Regions from separate parts of the Sphingomicrobium clamense genome, predicted to be linked through region 1. Evidence: predicted binding sites of a transcription regulator. Region 1 holds the regulator's gene; the other holds the start of a gene.
What was found. The regulator LexA, encoded in region 1, represses DNA repair genes until DNA is damaged. The targets are predictions, from matches to a motif close to GTTCCNCNCTTGTTCT.
Positions count from the first base shown of each region.

Region 2: uvrA (excinuclease ABC subunit UvrA) is a predicted target of LexA. The motif match lies at 5,017-5,032, and genes of this name have one in related genera.

Region 1 is NZ_JAHVAH010000001.1:1,250,564-1,258,087, forward strand. Features, by position in the region: gene gltX (glutamate--tRNA ligase) at 1-75, opposite strand, end outside; gene KTQ36_RS06480 (ComEC/Rec2 family competence protein) at 101-2,212, shown strand; gene KTQ36_RS06485 (VOC family protein) at 2,216-2,683, opposite strand; gene lexA (transcriptional repressor LexA) at 2,687-3,337, opposite strand; gene KTQ36_RS06495 (anthranilate synthase component II) at 3,398-3,985, opposite strand; gene KTQ36_RS06500 (peptidylprolyl isomerase) at 3,998-5,947, opposite strand; gene tpiA (triose-phosphate isomerase) at 6,090-6,836, shown strand; gene KTQ36_RS06510 (hypothetical protein) at 6,901-7,497, shown strand.
Region 2 is NZ_JAHVAH010000001.1:1,814,357-1,821,880, forward strand. Features, by position in the region: gene KTQ36_RS09305 (M20/M25/M40 family metallo-hydrolase) at 1-339, shown strand, start outside; gene KTQ36_RS09310 (glutathione S-transferase family protein) at 351-980, shown strand; gene KTQ36_RS09315 (M1 family metallopeptidase) at 1,063-2,805, shown strand; gene KTQ36_RS09320 (retropepsin-like aspartic protease) at 2,809-3,885, opposite strand; gene KTQ36_RS09325 (Bax inhibitor-1/YccA family protein) at 4,044-4,790, opposite strand; gene uvrA (excinuclease ABC subunit UvrA) at 5,044-7,524, shown strand, end outside.

The DNA.
Region 1 (7,524 bases):
GCCGCCGATATGCAAGTAGCCGGTGGGCGAGGGGGCGAACCGGGTGACGACAGGTTTGTCGGTGCTTGCGCTCACGCGCTGATCCTCTCAAACAGGGGGTATGGACTTTGGTGGCGCCCCTAACACGGACGCTGCCGCGTCGCTACCGGGAAGTCAGCCTTCCCGGCTGCGCCTGCTCGGGCGGCAGATCGACGACTTTATCGAGGCCGAGCGGGCCCAGCTGCCGCTGTGGGCCGTCGTCGCCTTCGCGGCGGGCATCGGCTGCTGGTTCTGGCTTCCCCGATCCGATCAATGGATGGCCGTCATCGGCATGGCCGGGGCCGTCGCGGCGGTCGGCGTGGCCTCGGAGGGGCGACGGCGACAGGTGCTCGTATGGGGCGGTCTGCTGTTTGCGCTGGGGACGGGCTGGATTTGGCTCAGGAGCGAGAGTGTCGCCGCGCCGGTCATCGAGCGAGTCATGGTCGAAACGTTCGAGGGCGAAGTCGAACGTGTCGAGCCGCTGGTCGCGAAGGGCAGGGTGCGGCTGACGCTGGCGCCTTCGGACGCTGTCTTGCCGCCGCGATTGCGCGTGAGCCTGCGCGAGGCTCAGATGGTCGAGGGGATCGGCGAAGGCGCGGTCGTCAGGATACGCGCGCGGCTGATGCCACCCCCCGGTCCGGCGCTACCGGGCGCCTACGATTTTTCGCGCAAGGCGTGGTTTGCCGGAATTGGCGGAGTAGGCACTGCACTCGGCGATGTCGCCGTCGTCCGGTCGTCACCCGGCGGTTCGCTCGACAAGGTCAGGGCCGCACTGGGCGCCCATGTCCGCGAACGATTGCCGGGCGAAGGCGACGGAACCGCGACTGCGCTCGTGACGGGTGACAAGAATGCGGTCGCGGCTGAGCGCGCCGACCAGATGCGACGGTCGGGCCTTGCGCACCTGCTCGCCGTGTCGGGCCTGCACATCGCGGCGGTGGTCGGGGCAGCGATGCTGATCTCGTTGCGGCTGCTTGCGCTCTCGGAGCGGCTCGCGCTGCGCACCAATCTCGTGATCGTGTCGGCGGGGGTCGGGGCGCTTGCGGGCATTGGCTATACGCTCCTGACCGGCATGCAGGTGCCGACGGTTCGGGCGTGCATTGCGGCTTTGCTCGTCCTTGGCGGGCTCGCGATCGGGCGCGAGGCGCTGAGTTTGAGGCTGGTGGCGGTCGGCGCGCTGATCATCCTGCTAGTGCGACCCGAATCGCTGGTCGGTGCGAGCTTCCAGTTGAGCTTCGCGGCGGTGACGTCGATCATCGCGCTCCACGCCCATCCGCGCGTGCGCCAGTTGATCGGGCCGCGTGAGGAGGGGACGGTGTCGCGCTTCGGTCGCGGCCTGCTTGCGCTCGCGATCACCGGCCTGATCGTCGAGGTCACGCTGATGCCGCTCGCGCTCTACCATTTCCACAAGGCCGGGCTGTACGGGGTCATCGCAAACCTGGTCGCGATTCCGCTGACGACCTTCGTGATCATGCCAATGCTGGCGCTCGCTTTACTATTCGACCTGGTCGGGCTGGGCGCGCCTTTCTGGTGGGTGGCAGGCATATCGCTCGACCTGTTGATGTGGGTCGCCGAGACCGCGTCGGGAGCCAAGGGTGCGGTGGCGATGGTGCCGACCATGCCGACATGGGCATTCGCCGCCTGCATCCTGGGCGGGCTGTGGGTGTTCCTCTGGCGACATCGGGTGCGCTGGCTGGGGATCTTCCCGATCGTGATCGGGCTGCTGACCGCCGCCGTCCAGAGCGCGCCGGACCTCCTGATCACCGAAGACGGCCGCCATCTTGCCGTGGTCGAGGACGGACAACCCGTCATGCTGCGTAGCCGCAGCGGCGACTTCATCCGCGACATGCTGTCCGAGGCATCGGGTTATGATGGCAATCCCACCGCGCTGGACGACAGCCGTTTCGCCCGCTCCAATGGCGACGCCTGTGTGGCCCGGATCGAGCGGGAAGGCGACCAGCTCGACCTGCTCGCGATCCGGAGCCGCGATTTCATCCTGTGGAGCGAATTGGTCGCTGCCTGCGAAGCTGCCGACATCGTCGTGGCAGACCGGCGCCTGCCCGAGGCCTGCACGCCGCGGTGGCTCAAACTCGATCGCGCCGCGCTCGAAGAGACGGGCGGGATCGCAATTTCGCTTGGGCACAAGCGGCAAGTCGACACGGTCCATGCAGTCCGCACCGACCATCCCTGGCGCTAGGCGCTACTCCTCGGCTTCCTCGACGACGTAGACCGCAAACTCGTTTCCGGCGGGGTCGACTGCGTGGAAGCGGCGCCCCCCGGGAAAGGCGAAGATCGGGCGCACGATACGTCCACCCGCGGCTTCGACATCCGACAAAGCTGCCTCCAGGTCTTCGACGCGGATCACCGGCAGCGGTTTGTCGATCGCGTCGTCACCGGTGACGCCCGACAGGCCGACATCGGTATCGCCGGTCGTAGTCGCGCTATAGTCGGGACCGAAATCGGTGAACGTCCAGCCAAAGGCGTCGGCATAGAAGTCGCGGGTCTTGCCGACCGTCTCGGGATCGGCGGCAGGCAGTTCGAAATAGTCGAGGCGGGCAGTCACGTCTTTCTCCACCGATACGAGCGCGTCCGTGTCGTCATCGGGCACATGCTCGACGCTGCAACCGGCGAGAAGGCCGGCTGCAGCAGCAAGGAACAGTTTTTTCATCGGTCAGTAGCGGCGGATGATGCCGGCAAGGCGGCCCTGTACGCGCACCCGGCCTTCCTCGTAGCGCTGCGCCTGGTGGGTCGGGTTGGCCGGGTCGAGCCGGATGGTCGCGCCCTCGCGCCGCCACGTCTTGAGCGTCGCTTCCTCTTCGTCGACCAGGGCCACGACGATCTCGCCATCGCGCGCGCTGTCGACCTTGCGGATCAGCGCGAAATCGCCGTCGAGAATGCCTTCCTCGATCATCGAATCGCCCGACACTTCGAGCGCATAATGTTCGCCCGGTCCGAGGAGGGCGGCAGGGACCTGGAAACCTTCGGTACCCTGCAGCGCCTCGATGGGGGTGCCCGCCGCAATCCGTCCGTGAAGGGGGATCTCGATCACGTCGTTCGCGGGGGCGGGGACGACAGGCATCGCGGCGGGGGTCGGTGCCGCTTCCATGCCGTCGGGAAGCTTGATGACTTCGAGCGCGCGTGCGCGATTGGGGAGGCGGCGAATGAATCCGCGCTCCTCCAGCGCACCGATCAGGCGATGGACACCCGACTTGGACGCCAGCCCCAAGGCCTCGCGCATTTCATCGAAACTGGGCGAAACGCCGTCGTCGTTGAGACGCGAATTGATGAAGGCGAGCAATTCCTTCTGCTTGGCGGTCAACATGTGCACCCCTCGTCACTGGTAAACGAATAGGGAACAGTTAGAGAACGTATTGCGCCTCTGTCAAGTCGTTTTGCTATCGCAAATGCGCAAGAAAGCGCTCAGCATGGCGTGACCATGTTCGCTCGCGACGCTTTCGGGATGGAATTGAATACCATGCGCCGGCGCGTGCTCGTGACGCATGGCCATGACCAGCCCGTCATCGCTCCACGCATTGGGTCTTAGCGGTGAATACGGTTCCGGGACGGCCAGCGAATGGTATCGCGTTGCATCTAGCGGGCTGGGGAGTCCTTCGAAGACGCCGCTCTGATCATGACACACGCGCGCGACCTTGCCGTGCACGGGAGCCACGCGGTCGACCTTCGACCCGCAAGCCAGCGCCAGCGCCTGATGACCCAGGCAAATCCCGAGATAGGGGCGGCGGTCGTCGACGGCCGCGGCAGCGAGCGAGACGCTGATCCCGGCGTCTTGCGGCGTACCGGGCCCGGGGGATACGAGAATGCCGTCGTCACCTCGAGCCATCGCCTGCTCGACGCTCAGCGCATCGGCGCGGACGACGTCGACCTCAGCGTCCAGCGACCGGAGATAGTCGACCAGCGTGAAGGTGAAACTGTCGTAATTGTCGAGGACCAGGATCGACGGCGCAGCCATAAGCGCGGCGCCTTACTGGCCCCCGCCGGTGATGCGCTGGCGCGTTGCGGCAATGACGCTTTCATTGCGGCTCACCCCGACATCCTCGCGCACGGCGCGAAGGAACTGTTCGGTCAGCTCGTTCCCGAACACCTGGCGGAAGCCTTGCGACGTCTGCGAGACGAGTCCGGGATTGGTCGTCGCGTCGCCGCGCTCGATCCCGACCGTCTTGACGACGTAGATGCCTTCGTTGGTAGCGCCGCCCGTCACCCGCGACTGACCCTCGGTGAGGTTGAACATCATCTGCACCGGCGCGGGGACATTGCCCTGGAATTGCGCGAGGTCCATGCGGCGGAATTCGATTTCGCGAACGGCGGGCAGGTCGATGCCTTCGTCCGCCTCCGCCTTGGCGACGGCATCGCTGGTGGACGCGCCACCGGCCATGGCCTGCTGGATCGCGGTGGCCACGCGGCGGGCAGCGGCCAGCGCCTCGCGCTCGATAAGGTCCTGGCGAACCCGATCGCGAATTTCGGCCAAGGGAGCGGGCGCGGCCTCGATGATGTCGCCGACCGCAACCATGACGAAGCCCTCATCCTCTCCGACCACGGCGACTTCTGGATCGTCGCCCGCGAACATCTGGAACCCGTTGGTCAGCGCCTGCTGATAGCCATCGGGCAAGCGATAGTCCGGGTTGTCGAGGTCGCGGCCGCTGGCGGTGATGGCCGGGGTCTCGGTGATCGTCAGGCCGGTTTCGGCAGCGGCTTCGGTGAAGCTCGCTCCGTCGCGGATCAGGTCTTCGAAGTCGGCGACCTTTTCGGACAGCGACGCCTGGCGCTGGGCGGCGCGTAAATCCGCGATCACCTGCGCGCGGGCTTCGGCAGGCGAAGTGCCTCCCTCACTGCGGATCGAGTCGACGCGAACCACGTGCCAGCCGAACGACGAACGGACCGGGCCGACGATCGAGCCGGCGTCGACGCTGTTGGCAAAGACGGCTGCCGCCACACCCTCGGAGGTAAGGTCTTCGAACTGCTCACGCGTCTGCGGTCCGACCGAGACGTCGGCAGCCGAAAAGCCCTGCGGGGCCACGGCGTCGGCAAAGCTGCCCTCGCGCGCGGCATCGGCCACCATGACCGCCGTCGCTTCGTCGGGAAGCACGACCTGGCTGATCACGCGGATGTCCTGCGAGGAGAATTCGGAAGCGCGCGCATTGAGCGACGCGGTGATTTCCGCTTCGGACGGCTCGGCGACCGACACGCTGTCGGGCGTGATAGCCGCAAAGCGCAGGACGCGCTGTTCGGGCACCATGTAGCGGACCGCCTGCGCGCGGTAGAAGCCCTGGATCTGTTCGTCGGTCGGATCGATCCCGGCCGCGAACGGTGCGGCGGGGACCATGACCACCTCGGCCTCGCGACGCTCGAGCAGCATCGACGCGTAGGGACGCGCGATGCCGTTGGGGACGCGCACCTCGGCCGCCACCGGCACCAGCATCAGCCGGTTGAGCAACTGTAGTCGGAATTCATCACGGATCTGCGCATCGGTCAGGCGGGCCTGCGACAGGAAGGCGCGATAGGCCGCGTCGGAGAATTTGCCGTCCGCGCCAGTGACGTTCGGAAGGCGCGCTATCTCGGCGTCGATCAGACGCTTGGACAGGATGAAGCCGTTATCCTTGGCGAACGCCTGCAGCGCTCGTTCGGTGATGAGGCTTTCGAGGATGGGGTCGAAGAGCGGGTCGAGATCGGGATAGTCGGCCTCAGGGTTCTGCTGACGCTGGCGCGCGAGTTCCTGCTCGAGCGCGTCGCTCATCTGGCGATCGGTCACCGGTTCGCCGCCTGCTTCGGCAAGGTTGCTCGTCCGCGCGCCGCCGCCGACACCCACATTGCTGATATCCGCCATCGCGAAAGAAAAGACGATAACGGCGCCGATCACGATGATGATGGCCATGCCGACCTTGCTGTTCGACATGTTGCGGAAAGCTGAAATCATGGCAGGGGGCGACTTTCGCGGTTCTGGAAGTTGGCGACCGCTTTAGAGAGCGGCCATTCGAGTTTCAACCGAACTGGCACTTGGCCCGTCAAAATCAAGATGCTAGGCCCCCGCGGTCCGATTTCGAAGGGGAGGCTGGGACATGGCGCGGCGCAAGCTGATCGCGGGAAACTGGAAGATGCACGGGATCGCGGGCGATCTCGGTGAAATCACGCGAATCTCGATGGCGTCGGAAACGCTGTCCGACATCGATACGGCCATCTGCGTGCCGGCGACGCTGATCGAGCGAGCCTCGGAAGCCGCGCCGGGCTTCGTTATTGGCGGGCAGGACGTTCATGCCGAACCGCGGGGAGCCTTCACCGGATCGATCTCGGCGGCCATGCTGGTCGATGCCGGGGCCGAAACCGTCATCGTCGGTCACAGTGAACGGCGCGAGGCCTTTGGCGAGACCGATGCGCAGGTCGCTGCCAAGGCGGCCGCCGCGCTCGCGGCAGGGCTCGATGTCATCGTCTGCTGCGGCGAGAGCCTCGACGTCCGCGAGGCCGGAAACGCGCTGGAGACGGTCGGCAAGCAGATCGTCGCGTCGCTCCCGGGTGAAATTCCTGAGGGAAAATTGTCGGTGGCCTACGAACCGATCTGGGCGATCGGCACCGGAAAGGTCGCCGGTCCGGACGAGATTCGCGAGATGCACGCTCACCTTCGCGGCGAGTTGGGCAAAGCGCGCGGCGAAACGTTCGCGAACGAAACGAAAATCCTCTATGGAGGTTCGGTGAAAGGCGAGAATGCGGGGGACATTCTGCATCTCGACCATGTCGACGGGGCGCTCGTGGGTGGAGCGAGCCTCACCGCCGACCAGTTCATCCCGATCATGAATGCAGCTGCACGGTAACGTTCAGCTAGGTTTCATGTCGAAACTGTATAAAAGACCTAATGAATTCAAAGGGAAGGGTTACATGAAGAAGATTATTACTGCACTTGGTGTTGGCGCGCTCGTCGCCGTGGCTCCGGTTTCGCCTGCGTTCGCACAGGCTCTCGAAATCGTCGATCCGCAGGGTGAAAAGGTTGGCCACATGGTCAGCATGGACACCGAAACCGGCATGATCACGCTCAAGACCGACAAGTATGAAATCGTCCTGCCGAAGACGAGCTTTACGCCCAATGGCGAGACGATGATGATCGCGATGACGCAGGCCGAGCTCAACGCCGAAGTCGAGCGTGGCAAGAAGGAACTCGCCGACACGGTCTCGATCGGTCGCGACGTTCGTGACGCCGACCTCGTCGCTGCCGGCACCATCGAAGCGATGACTGCCGATGCCGCGATGATCCGCCTGACCAACAACACGGTCGTGGCTGTGCCGCTCAATGGCATCACGCCGCACCTCGAAGGCGCGATCCTTGGCTACCGCGTGGCCGACCTTGCCCCGCACGGTGTCGAACTGACCCCGGAGCAGGTGCAGGAGCAGGTTGCCGCTGCGGCTGAAGCCGCCGCCGAAGCCGAAGCCGATGCCTCGGCAGGTGCGCCGGCCGCCGGTGACGCCGCCGCCCAGTAAAGCGACGCACACAGTGAAAGATGAGGG
Region 2 (7,524 bases), 560 kb from region 1:
ACTCCCGACCCGCGGCCCGAGGCGGGCGGCTTCTTCCGCTCCGACCATTTCGCCTTCGCGCTGGCGGGCGTGCCGGCGGTGAGCTTCAAGTCGGGGCAGGACCTTGAGGAAGGCGGCGTCGAGCGCTCGGCGCAGCTTGCCAGCCAATATGTCAGCCAGCTCTATCACCAGGTCGACGACGAATGGTCGTCGGACTGGAATTTCGAGGGGATCGTCGAGGACAACCTCTTACTCCATCGCGTCGGAACGCGGCTCGCCAACGAAGGCATGTGGCCCAACTGGGGCGAGGGCAGCGAATTTAAGGCGGTCCGCGACGAAAGCGCCGAGGCGCGGCAATAGGTGGGCGAGCCATGTCGATCATTTTCTACACCAACCCGATGAGCCGCGGGCAGATTGCGCGCTGGGCGCTGCACGAGGCGGGCGCGGAATATGAGCAGCGCATCGTCGGCTATGGCGAGGAAATGAAGGGCGACTATGCCCGCGACGTGAACCCGATGGGCAAGGTGCCCGCGCTCCAGCATATCGGCCAGGTCGTCACCGAATGCGCGGCCATCTGCCATTATCTCGCGGAGACTCACCCCGAAGCCGGATTGCTCCCGAACGATCAAGAGAAAGCCGACTATTTCCGCTGGCTCTTCTATGCTGCCGGTCCGCTCGAACAGGCGATCAGCAACAAGGCGCTGGGGTTCGAGATACCCGACGACCCGTCCAAGCGCGGGACGGTCGGATACGGCCATTACGACCTCGTCGTCGACGTGCTCGAAAAGAAGTTTGCCAACAGCGACTATGTCTGCGGCGACCGCTTTACGATGGCGGATGTCTATGTCGGGTCGCACGTGACGTGGGGCATGCAGTTCGGTTCGCTGCCCGAGCGTGACAGCTTCCACGCCTACGCGTCGCGGCTGACGGGGCGCGAGGCCTACAAGGCCGCCAAAGCGATCGACACCAAGCTGATTGAAGAAGCGCAGGCGCAGGGCTGACCGCCGCTGGTCGAAAGCGCTCTTGCCAGCCGGAGCGGATCGCGTTCATCTTCCCTGCCGACCGCATGAACAGGGGGACAGAATGAGCGAGACGACAGGCAAAGAGCGCGACTGGATGCCATGGGCGATCATCACCCTCCTCGCCGCGGTCTTCCTCGCGCTGTTCCTGACCAAACCGACACCGCCCGCCCCGCTCGACGAGGGCACCGAGGCGTCGGGACGCTTGCTGAGCGAGGACCAGCAGTCGGTACGCTTCACCCACGCCGATCTCAGCTTCGACATCGATCCAAAAGCGAAGGCGATTGCGGCACGCGCCGTCCATCGCCTCGACGTGACCCGGCCCATCGAAAATTTCCAGGTCGACCTCGACCCACGCTACGATATCACCGAATTCACGGTGAACGGCACCACCGTCACCGATTATGTGCATGAAGACGGGCAGCTTCGCTTCGCGCTTCCCGAACGGCTCGACGTCGGCGACACGCTCGAAATCGCGATTGCCTATGAAGGCAAGCCGCACGTCGCCCGCCGCGCTCCGTGGGATGGGGGCTTCGTCTGGTCCTCGCACAACGGCAAGCCGTGGATCGCAACCGCGGTCCAGGGTGAAGGCTGCGACCTTTTCTGGCCCTGTTACGACAATCCCATGTCGGAGTTCGAGACGGTCGAGCTGCACATTACCGTCCCCGAAGGCCTGAGCGCGCCCGCCAACGGCGTGCTGCAGGGCATTGACGAAAATGACGACGGAACGGTTACCTGGCATTGGAAATCCAACCAGGTGAACAGTTACAACGTCGCGCTCAATGTCGGGCCATACGAGGAGCTGCGCGGCAGCTACGACAGCCGCTACGGCAACACGATCCCGCTCCATTTCTGGTATCTCGAAGGCAACAAGGAGAAAGCGGAAGAGCTGTTCGCCGAATGGCCCGACGTCATCGATTTCTTCGAAAGCCAGGTCGGCCCCTATCCCTTCGCCGACGAAAAGCTCGCCGCGGTCGAGACTCCGCATCTCGGCATGGAGCACCAGACGATCAACGCCTACGGCAACCACTACACCAAGACGCCCGAGGGCTATGACTGGCTGTTCCATCACGAGCTGGCGCACGAATGGTTCGGCAACCAGGTCAGCAACCGCAACTGGGACGAAATGTGGATCCACGAAGGCTTCGGCGCCTACATGCAGCCTTATTACCTGCGTTGGCGCGATGGTGAGATGGCCTATCTGAAGGCCATGTCGAACCAGCGCAGCGGCCTGCTCAACCGCGCGCCGATCGTCTCGAACAGCCCCAAAATCGAGCATGAAGTCTACGAAATCGACAAGGGGGGTCCCGCAAGCGATATCTACGCCAAAGGAAGCTGGGTCCTCCACACGCTTCGCGAGCTGATCGGCGACGAGGCCTTCAACATGGCGACCCGCCGCCTCGTCTACGGACGCCCCGACCCTCAGCCCGGCAATTTCAAGCCGCGTTTCGGCACTAGCGCCGAATTCCAGCAATTTGCGGAAGAGGAATCGGGCCGCGATCTCGATTGGTTCTTCGACGTCTATCTCTACGGCGCGGCGCTGCCCGAACTCGTCACCGAGCGTGACGGCAACCAGCTGACCGTGTCGTGGAAAGTGCCGGGCGACATCGCTTTCCCGATGCCTGTCGACATCACCGTGGATGGCGCGCCGCAAACGCTCGCGATGACGGGGGGAAGCGAGACGATCACGCTGCCCGATCCACGTGCTCGCGTCGTGCTCGATCCACGGCAGCGCATCCTGAAAGTGTCGAAGGCGATCGATCGCTACCAGGAATGGCAGCGCGGATCGGCGCGTCCGATCGGCTGATTGTTATTGCGGCGGCGACGGCGATCGCTCGGTCGCGACACGCTCGCGGTTGCGCTTCTGCTCCTGCTCGATGAACCATGTCGAGCGTGAGTTGAAACCCGGCACGTCGCGCGCCTTGAACAGCGCCTGCTTGCTGGCGAAATCGATCTCGAGCTGCTGGAAGGCGCGCATCGCCTCCATCCCGAAATAGAGAACCGGCTCGTCGGCATAGCCAAGGTAGGAAAAGGACGTCGACTGGACGAAGGCGACCGGCATGCGCGCGATGGTAAAGCCGTCGACGTCGACATTGCGCACGACCCCCATCTCGACCGGCACCAATTGCCCCGTGAATGTCAGCATCACGCCCTCTGTAAGGACGTCTAGCTTGCCGCGTCGGCGCAATTCGTCGCGCAATGCATAATTGCCCACCGAAACCGCGCTGCCCGTGTCGATGATCAGGTCGACGTTGAGCCGGTCGATCTTCGCATTCGAGATGATCATGCGCCCGTCGCGCTCGTCGAGCGCCACCGCGATCTCACGATTGCCGGCCGACTGGCGCTTGCCCGTACTCGGTCGCATTCGCATTTGCTGGTTGGCAAAGTCGAAGGTGACGATCTTGTCCTGGAGACTGTCGATCCCGAGAACACCGTCTGCCCCGATAGCCCGACGTCCGAAGGTCAGCAATTCCATGCTCCGATGCTGGCTATCGGTGAGGGCAATGGTCGGGGCAACGACTGCAGGGACGATCGTCGTCCCGGCGAAACTGACAACCTTTTTCCGGCCCGTTTCGCGCAACCCCATTTCATCCGCCACTTCCTGCGAAATGGCGCTGCGCTCCGCGCCCGTGTCGATCATGAATTTAAGGTCGTCGCGTCCTCCCATCGAAACGGGAAGCGTCATTCGATCGTGCCGCTCGAATTCGAACAGGATGAGCTGCTCTTCGACATCCGCAGCAAGGCTGCGATCGGCCCTAGCCGACGTCGGTTGATTGGATTGGGGGACGCCGCCGAGGGGGATGGAACCGGCCAAATCCTGGGCCGAAGCAGCGGAAGGAACCCCCATCATGCTCCCCATCAACAGGGTGATCATGAGTCGCGTCATGGCGGGCCTCCTCTCGGTGCGTGTCGTTCTCTTATCCGTTCTTGCAGCCTGAATTGTTACGCAATTTCGACGAACCGGTCGGTGGAAGGCACAAAAAAGAAGGGCCGGTACCGACAGTACCGACCCTCCATCATCCAAGCTTTCGCCAGGATTAATCGCTATTCGCGTCCACCCATGAAGCTGAGCAGGAACTGGAACATGTTGATGAAGTCCAGATACAGGTTCAGCGCACCCATGATGATCGCGCGGCTCATCAGGTCGCTGCTATGCGCGACATGGCGATAGATGCTCTTGATCTTCTGCGTGTCGTAGGCGGTGAGGCCGGCGAAGATCAGCACGCCGATCGCCGAAATGGCGAGGCTCATCGCGCCCGACTGGAACACGAACGCGTTGAGCAGCATCGCGATGATGAGGCCGACGACACCCATGATCAGGAAGGTGCCCCAACCGCTGAGGTCCTTCTTGGTCGTGTAGCCCCACAGGCTGAGGCCCATGAAGGCCGCCGCGACTGCGAAGAAAGTCTGGGCAATCGACACGCCGGTATAGACCAGGAAAATGGTGCTCATCGAGAGACCCATCAGCGTGGCGAAGCCCCAGAAAAGCATGTGGAGCGTACCGGTCGACATGCGGTTCTGCCCAAAGCTCATGGCGATGATGATCGCAAGCGGCGACAAGATGATCACCCACGGTAGGATGCCGCCGCCCAGGAACACCTGCGCGGCCATGCCCGAGCTGTAGAAGAGCAGCGCGACGATGCCGGTGAGCAGGACGCCCGATGCCATGTAATTATAGACGCTGAGCATATATTTGCGCAGCCCCGCATCGCGCGCGGCGCGCGGTACGCCGACCGAAACGGTAGGGTCGAAACCGCCCGTCTGGGTGCGCTCGTCAAACTGGTTAGCCATTCTCTCTCCTTCGCCCGAGGGCGTAAAAAACGCTGTTGTCGAGGGACAATATCGGTCTGATCGGCGCGAATTTCAAGAAAGATCGGAGGGCGGGTCGCAGCGGGTCGGACGGAGGCGAACGGGGCGCTGCAGACTTTGGCCGGTCTTGAATGACCTCGTGGGGACCCCCAATTGGCCTGACACGTTCATTTCCCACACTTCTTAGCTGCGCGCATCTTGCACGCTGCGAACAAATATGGAACAAATAGGTCCGATGCTGACCAATATCTCCGTCCGCGGCGCGCGCGAGCACAACCTCAAGGGTGTCGACATCGACATCCCGCGCGAGAGCCTGACCGTCATCACCGGCTTGTCGGGGAGCGGCAAGTCCTCGCTCGCCTTCGACACGATCTATGCCGAGGGGCAGCGACGTTACGTCGAGAGCCTGTCGGCCTATGCGCGCCAGTTCCTCGAAATGATGCAGAAGCCCGACGTCGAGCATATCGACGGGCTCTCCCCCGCCATCTCGATCGAGCAGAAAACGACGAGCAAGAATCCGCGCTCGACCGTCGCGACGGTTACCGAGATTTACGACTACATGCGCCTGCTGTGGGCGCGCGTCGGTGTCCCCTATTCGCCCGCGACGGGCGCGCCGATCGAAGCGCAGCAGGTCAGCCAGATGGTCGACCGCACGATGACGCTGCCCGCCAAATCGCGCCACCTGCTGCTTGCGCCCGTGATCCGCGGGCGCAAAGGCGAATATAAGAAGGAAATTGCCGACTGGCAGAAGCAGGGCTTCACGCGCATCCGCATCGACGGTGAGGTCTATCCGATCGAAGACGCGCCCGCGCTCGACAAGAAATACAAGCACGATATCGAGATCGTCGTCGATCGTATCGCGATCAAGGAAGGCATTGAGGCTCGCCTCGCCGACAGCTTCGAAACCGCGCTGAAGCTTTCGGGTGGTCTTGCCTATCTCGATCCGGTCGATCCGCCCGAGGATGCGGCTACCGGCTCGGGCATGAAGCTCGACAATGCGCCTCCGGGTCGCCTCGTCTTCTCGCAGAAATTCGCCTGCCCCATCTCGGGCTTCACGATCGAGGAAATCGAGCCGCGTCTCTTTTCGTTCAATGCGCCGCAGGGTGCGTGCCCGGCCTGTGACGGGCTGGGACAGCGAATGGAGTTCGACGAGGATCTCGTCGTTCCCAATCACAGCCTATCGATCAAGAAGGGTGCGGTCGTGCCATGGGCGAAGAGCCAGCCGCCCTCGCCTTACTATATGCAGGTGCTGGGAAGCCTGGCGCGTGCCTACGGGTTCAGCCTCGACAAGCCCTGGATCGACCTAGACGAGGAAGCCAAGCGGGTGATCCTCTACGGCACCAAGGGCAAGCCCGTCGTGCTCCGCTTCGTCGACGGCAAGAAAAGCTACGAAGTGAAGAAGCCCTTCGAGGGTGTCATCGGCAATCTCGAACGGCGGATGCGCACGACCGAGAGCGCCTGGATGCGCGAGGAGCTGGAGAAGTATCAGGCAGCACACGACTGCGAGAGCTGTGGCGGCGCACGCCTCAAGCCCGAGGCGCTATCGGTGAAGATCGCCGGCGAGGATATCAGCCAGTCGGCCCGCCGGTCGGTCGCCGATGCGCGTGACTGGTTCCTGAGCGTAGAGGACAAGCTGACTGCGCAGCAGCAGGACATCGCGCGCGCGATCCTCAAGGAGATCAACGAACGGCTCGGTTTCCTTCATAATGTCGGGCTCGACTATCTCAATCTCGACCGCAAGAGCGGCACGCTATCGGGTGGTGAAAGCCAGCGCATCCGCCTCGCCAGCCAGATCGGCTCGGGCCTTTCGGGTGTGCTATATGTGCTCGACGAACCCAGCATCGGGCTGCATCAGAAGGATAATGACCGATTGCTGGAGACGCTCAAACGGCTGAAGTCGCTCGGCAACACCGTGCTTGTCGTCGAACATGACGAAGATGCCATCCGCACGGCCGACCATGTGATCGATATGGGTCCAGGTGCGGGCGTGCGTGGGGGCGAAGTAGTATGTGCAGGCACCCTCAATGAGATACTCAGCTGCGAAGAGAGCCTGACCGCAGATTATCTGTCGGGCCGTCGCGAAATTGCGGTCCCGGCCAAGCGGCGTAAGGGCTCGGGCAATAAGCTGACCGTTCACGGTGCCACGGCAAACAATCTTCAGAAAGTCACCGCGTCGATCCCGCTCGGCACGTTCACCTGCGTCACCGGCGTGTCAGGCTCGGGCAAGTCGAGCTTCACGATCGACACGCTCTATGCCGCCGCCGCGCGTTCGCTGAATGGCGCGCGCATCCTCTCCGGCAAGCATGACAAGATCACCGGGCTCAATCATCTCGACAAGGTCATCGATATCGACCAGTCACCGATCGGTCGTACGCCGCGTTCGAACCCTGCGACCTATACCGGTGCGTTCACCCAGATCCGCGACTGGTTCGCCGGCCTTCCCGAAAGCCGTGCTCGCGGATACAAGCCGGGACGCTTCAGCTTCAACGTGAAGGGCGGACGTTGTGAGGCGTGCAAGGGCGACGGTCTTCTCAAGATCGAAATGCACTTCCTTCCCGACGTGTACGTCACCTGTGACGTCTGTCACGGCAAGCGGTACAATCGCGAAACGCTGGAAGTGAAGTTCAAAGGCAAGTCCATCGCCGACGTCTTGGATATGACGGTCGAGGACGCCGTGGAATTCTTCAAGGCCGTGCCCAGCATTCGTGACAAGATG